Lentimonas sp. CC4: one gene and its partner. The protein of the gene in region 2 binds, or shares a complex with, the protein of the main gene of each other region. Links are inferred from orthologs where the notes say so. Each region holds a gene or a part of one and is shown on either strand. Other genes may lie near its edges.

Region 1 (3,185 bases), 2.9 Mb from region 2 along the record:
GGTGTCGCAAGCAACACCCCTACTTTCGACTCCGATCAAAGGATTAAGATGATGAGTAACCTTACGAAACCGACCGGCCAAGATACGCAAGCAACCACATTTCCTTCCACAAACGATAGCGGCCGTCATAAGAGATTTTACCAATTTCTTCTTGGAACTGTCGCGGCGTTAAAAATCCGGTTTCTAGATTGAGACGCTCCAAAATACGCTGTTGATCGTTCAATTCCTCCAACGGCTCATCCTCGAAAGGAATGAGTGTCATGCTACTTTTTATTAAACGTTGACGGTGTAATTTCAGCAAACGCTTGAGCGAACCAATCAATGGCTTACGCATGATATTCCAACCCTCTGGATAATATCCACCAAATGGCAAAAACAAGTTATCGGTAATGAGTCGGCGATCATTTTCACCATTCGTGCTCAGTGTATAGCAGGCATTTGCTCCGCCTTTACTCTTCGGAATAAATAGAATTTGTAGCCGTGTGAGTTGATCCGCGCTTTCGTAAATCGATGCGCGCAAGAATGTGCCTTCAAACAACTCCGCCTTCAATGCACTCAAACGCTTAAATTTTTGTTCTCTGAGCCACTCACGCACTTCAATGAATAAAGGATCTGCTGGCCATTCATCACCATCTAAATTGATTTTAAAGCTCGGAAACAGTGGTATTTCACTGCGACTCAGTGCTTTAATCGCGATCCAGTAATACCCAGTCTCAAGCATGAACCAAATAGCTAAACCAGTTACAAAATGGACCCAGTCTGGACGGTATGAAATCTCAAATGTTTTCAATACATACGCAAAGATTCCGCCAAATAATACCCAACGTAACCAGCGACTGACTACGACGAACATAGGGATGCCTTTCTTTTGCCCTAGTTTTGGCAAAATCATGGTTAAAATCGTGATGGTAAATAGGATGTATTCGAAGGTCGATGATGATGGGTCGAACATATATAAAAGTGATAAATCGATCTAAGGATTAATATAAAAGCTTGGCTGTTATGATCCTTAGGATCGGCGCTTGTTCCATCTTCTATTTATATCAGCCTTTAAAACACAAACGAGCGAGTGAGACAATAGCCCACTCGCTCGGTAATTAAAGTATAACTGTATGTCAGCCGATTGGCCTACAAACTTAGTTCAAGCGCAGTGGCATGATGACGCAGATGAAGTTATCAAGCGTCTTGAAAAGACCTGGGCTCAACTCGTCCTTGAACTCAAAAAACACTTCATCCTTAGTCAGCGCTTTCAACGGCTCCATGAGGAACTGTGGGTTGAATGCGACCTGAACTTCAGGACCATCATAAGCGATCGCCATGGATTCATGGGATTCGCCGTATTCAGAACTTGAACCGGAAATTTCGAGTAGGTTTTTGCTAACCTTCAGCTTCACTGAGTTGCTCTTATCACTGGTGACCAGGGCGGCACGGTGCACGCACTCCAACATCAGCTCACGCTCTATTTTGACGCGATGCTCTGTCTCTTTTGGTATGACTTGGCGATAGTTCGGGTAGTTACCTTCAACAATCTTCGAGACTAGGTAGAGATGATCTACCAGACCCGTGTCACCTGCATCGTCGATGCCGATTTCAAAAGCTGCTTGGCGATCATTGAAAGCAATCTTCACCTTCTCACCTTTGCCCATGAGACGCTCAAGCTCAGCAACTGTCTTAGCCGGCAGAATAAGGCTACCTGCGTTGTCTTCGCTGATTTCAGTATCTAGGGCAGTCAATGCGAGACGGCGGCCGTCTGTGGCGACTAGAGTGAGTTTTTCATCTGCAAAGTTGAAATAAACACCGTTGAGGATGTAACGATTTTCGTCGTTGGATTGGCCATACGACACACTCTTGAGCATGCTGACGATTTCAGCCTGAGAGAGCTCAAAGACGTGACGATTTTCAAACGATGGCAGCGGTGGAAATTCTTCCGTGCTGATGCCCATGATTTTGAAGAGTGAACCACCAGAAGTGATCTTGGCTTGGTTGTTATCGCCGGTTTCGATAAAGACTTCGTTTTGAGGCAATTCACGAATAATCGTGGCTAGCTTACGAACTGGAAGTGTGATGCCACCTGGTTCTGAGACGTCTGCTTTGATGCGGCAACGAATGCCGAGATCGAGATTGGTAGTCGTCAACGAAATGTGCCCCTCCTCTGCTTCGATCAGCACGTTGCTGAGAATTGGCATGGTGGCACGCGAACCTACAACATTGAGAACTTGTTGTAGGCCGTTGCTAAAGTGATCCTGGTTGATCTTGAACTTCATGGTTAGAATTTTTCGGGGATTTTGGAGTTACTGGCAATGCTTATATATTAGTCTCTTTTTTAATATATAAATCTCTTCTTCTTAATATGTGTGTGGATGAAGTATAATAACTCAACAAGTATTTATTTAGTAAGTGTTTAGGTATGATTTTTGGTGTGAACAGAGCAGTGAAGTATTCGGTAGAGCAGTGAATGAATTGAAGAAGTTTTTTTTATTACACAGCATCTTCACAGTTATTCACGAGTTATTCACCATGCGCTTGTTTAGTGCGGTTTAAGCGCTTTCTAGCGCGGTATAGGCGGAACAGGTAGCGAATAGGTCCGTAACTGATGTAGGTAAAAGCTAGGATGGCGAAGAACAGCTCCTTAAAGATGAAGGCAATACCAAGGCAAAGTATGAGTAGAATAAAGGTGCGCACACGTGTGCTAGTCTGCCAATCGACCTCTTTGAAGCTTGGATACGGGATGTTGCTGATCATAAGAAAAGCGATGGCCAACATCAATGGAGGCATGACTAACTCGAAACCATGCATCTCATAACCATGTTTCTCAAAGCTTGTGTAAACTAATACGAGCGAGGCAACCATACCAGCTGCCGCGGGCACGGGTAGACCGAGAAAGTCCTTGGTGCCTTTTAAACGTTCCGCAGGAGCAAGCATCGGGTGCGTCAATACGTTGAACCGTGCCAAGCGCACAGCTGCGCAGAGTAGGTAAATGAAGCCGATCAGTTGGCTGACTGGCAGCACGCCTTCATATTGCTCAGTTGGCTTGAGGATCAGGAAGATCATCATCATCGCTGGTGCGACACCAAATGAGATAACATCCGCAATCGAATCAAATTCGATGCCGAAGAGCGATTCACGCCCGCCCATACGTGCGACACGGCCATCAAAGGCATCACAGACGACGCCAAAGAAGATGA
Region 2 (3,231 bases):
GCCAATTAGCAAGTCCTAAGAATCCATAAACTATGACAAAACCACATCTAGCCAGCATCAGCCTATTCATCGCCTCACTCGCCACCAGCAGCGGTGCAGAACTCACAAAGCCATCAGTCCTAGGCTGGCAAATGAGCGAAATCACTGCGCCCGATAGCAGAAGCGACTATAATCCCTACTCGAAACTAATACTACCAGACGACCAGCGCTTTGCCATCGTGCAGGCTCGATTCAAGATCGAATGGGCAGATGCTGACAACGAAAAGGAAGAACTGGAGCACAGCTATGCTGACATCGCACTCACCCTAGCAGATGGAACCAATATCGCACCCATCGCATCCATCACCAGCGATGGCCGAATTGACACATTCAGCAAACCAGAGCGCGAAGATATTGAAGCAAAGGAAAGCAGGGGAGCCGAAGAGCTAAGATGGGGAGCGATCTTCATTCTACCGAACTCCACTATCAAACAAGGGGACATCACCTTCATCGACTCGCAATACCCAGTCGAATTCGCCACCACGCAACCTCCACACCCATCCGAACAGATCCGAGTAGAAATTACCTCGACCGACTGGCTCAAAACAAACACCAGTGCCCCTGGCGCAGAGCGACGTATTCCCGATGCCTCATTAAAGCTTGAGTTCCCGGGTAAAGGCCTTTTTCAGGTCGAACTCAACGTGCACGCACTGAAGCCGAACGTCATTGGCGGCGAGAACCGCATGATTTTCAAGCCCTCCGACTTCAGCCTAAAAACTGAACACGGATCCATCGAACCCATCGGCATCCTAGGCTCGCGAGGACAAATCACCCGCAGCACGATCTACAACATCTCTAGAAGATCACTCGAAGACCTCCCAGAGGCATCCACCGACCTCAAACTCCTATTCAAAGCACCAGACACATTTGAACACGGCCAACTGGAGTATTTCGGCAAAGCCATCGCCGAAATCACCGCGCCAGCCGAATAACACACTCCACGTGCAAGCCACTCGACGCATCATACACATCGACATGGACTGCTTCTATGCAGCCGTCGAGATGCGCGAACATCCCGAACTCGACGGGCGTCCGATTGCCGTCGGCGGCGCATCTGGACGCGGAGTTCTGACCACCTGCAACTACGCCGCCCGCGAATACGGCGTGCGTTCGGCCATGCCGGTGTTCAAAGCGCGCGAATTATGCCCGCATCTAGTCATCCTGCCAGTCCGCTTCGAGCTTTACCGAGCAGCCTCCAAGCAAATCCGCAACATCTTCCACTGCTACACAGAACTGGTAGAGCCCCTCTCGCTCGATGAAGCCTATTTAGACGTATCACACCTAAAGCGCCGTGGTGCAGAAATCGCCGAAGAGATCCGCGCCGCAATTTTCACAGAGACTCAACTCACAGCGTCAGCTGGCATCGGGCCGAACAAACTAATCGCCAAAGTCGCGAGCGACTGGAACAAACCAAATGGGCAATGCGTCGTCTCCCCCTCACATGTTGCGAATTTCATGCAAACCCTCCCCGTGCGCCGCATCCCAGGCGTCGGCCCAAAGAGCGCTGCTCGCCTCGCCGAGGTCGGCGTCGAGACCTGTGCCCAACTGCAAGAGCACAGCAAAAACGCACTCGCCAGCGAATTTGGTAGCTTCGGCCTAGAACTCTATAAACTCTGCCGCGGCATCGACGAACGCCCCGTCCTGCCCAATCGCATCCGCAAAAGCCTCAGTAACGAGCATACCTTTACCAAAAATATCGAAACCCTCGAAGACTGCGAAGACGCCCTGCGCCGCCAGCATGGAGAAATGCTAGACGACTTGCGCAACACGGCAGCAGATCGCCAGATAGCCAAAGTCGTGGTCAAATTAAAATTCAGCGACTTCCGACGCACCACTGCGGAAGTCTCCAGCCGCCAACCTGAACTCAAAAGTTACCTGAAGCTCCTACGCGAAGCCTGGGGACGCAGTGGCGAACCCGTGCGCCTACTCGGCATCGGCGTGCGCTTTGCCGAAACACAAGACGGCCCAGAGCAACTAGAGCTCGGATTGTAAACACGGTAGAAGCGCGCTTAGCCACTTGATAGGGCACTAAAAAAGCGGCAAGATGCCGCTTCTAGGTAACAACCCACAAAAATGGCGCACCTCCTACCCCTAAGAAGTGCGCCAACCATTGTCTACTTTATACCTAGCGTAAACGCTAGGATTTATTCTGTTACCCCAAACTCCCTTGCGGGAGAAATTCGTTGTTGATAGATCAAACTAAGATAAAAAATCAGGCCCCCTGCAAGCATTATTTTATAAAAAATGGAGAAACGAATACATCCTATCAAATAGTGCACCTACGCAGGAAAATCCACTGCAAATGCGCCATAAATTCAGAGAAACGACGTATTCGAGCTGACGCGAGCCCCTACTCCAATGACCTTAAAAAAAGCTAGAATACACCCTAGCCTTAAAACAGACACAAAAAATGGCGCACCTCCTACCCCTAAGAAGTGCGCCAACCATTGTCTACTTTATACCTAGCGTAAACGCTAGGATTTATCTGTTACCCCAAACTCCCTTGCGGGAGAAAAGTTGATGCCGAAACAAGGATAAAAAATCTAAGGCCCTGCAAGCATTAATTTAGAAAAACTGAAAAAAAATTTAAAGAACGATTATTTTTAGACAACTAAGCGGCGCAGGGAATACCCCTAAACCCCGCGCCGCACCATTGTCTACTTTATTACCCTATATAACTCCCATACACTGGGAGACTATGAATATATAATAATACAACAGGAATAATGCCAAGTTCCCTGCGGTGTCATTTTTTGCGCGTTTTTTTCTAATCCGCCTCAAATTATCGTATTTTAGATGGCACCGTGGCTCAAATTGACCATAGCTTTTCAGTGCTGACACTTATGAATTTCTCTAAAAATACCGAAGACATCATCGCCGACTTTCGCGGACTCCCGCGCACGGCGACCTACTCTTCGAAACGACCGCCAGTCCAGCTCGACAACATACTCGTCCTGCTCACAGAGAAATACAAACTAGAGCAACCCAGCGCCGAGCGCACACTCGTCGAGCATTGGGGCGAAATTTTCGGCAATCTCGCAGGCCGCTGCAATCCCGTGCGCATCAAAGACGGACGCACTCTCATCGTATCCGTCACCAACCAAACGCTGCGTTCAGAACTTCAATTCCGCAAACGTGCCGTCTTAAAGAAAATTCAAGCACTCCCCCATTGTAAAGATGTCCGCGAAATCG

What was found.
Region 1: the proteins of dinB (region 2) and dnaN are in contact, whole or in part, in a solved structure (PDB 1OK7), measured with the Escherichia coli proteins. The link is inferred for Lentimonas sp. CC4 from one-to-one orthologs.

The regions. Positions count from the first base shown.
Region 1 is NZ_CACVBO010000001.1:1,097,177-1,100,361, reverse strand. Bases 201-3,154 are described here. They hold dnaN (DNA polymerase III subunit beta), read right to left. Parts: upstream 2,265-3,154; coding sequence 1,137-2,264; downstream 201-1,136. Other genes in these bases: pssA (CDP-diacylglycerol--serine O-phosphatidyltransferase), read right to left, coding at 2,509-3,154; GZZ87_RS04840 (hypothetical protein), read right to left, coding at 201-952. Also shown: more of GZZ87_RS04840, read right to left, coding at 62-200; more of pssA, read right to left, coding at 3,155-3,185. UniProt on the Escherichia coli protein: Confers DNA tethering and processivity to DNA polymerases and other proteins. Acts as a clamp, forming a ring around DNA (a reaction catalyzed by the clamp-loading complex) which diffuses in an ATP-independent manner freely and bidirectionally along dsDNA.
Region 2 is NZ_CACVBO010000001.1:3,952,553-3,955,783, forward strand. Bases 7-3,006 are described here. They hold dinB (DNA polymerase IV), read left to right. Parts: upstream 7-981; coding sequence 982-2,031; downstream 2,032-3,006. Other genes in these bases: GZZ87_RS16875 (DUF2288 domain-containing protein), read left to right, coding at 7-19; GZZ87_RS16880 (hypothetical protein), read left to right, coding at 33-971; GZZ87_RS16890 (DUF721 domain-containing protein), read left to right, coding at 2,883-3,006. Outside these bases: more of GZZ87_RS16875, read left to right, coding at 1-6; more of GZZ87_RS16890, read left to right, coding at 3,007-3,231. UniProt on the Escherichia coli protein: Poorly processive, error-prone DNA polymerase involved in translesion repair and untargeted mutagenesis. Copies undamaged DNA at stalled replication forks, which arise in vivo from mismatched or misaligned primer ends.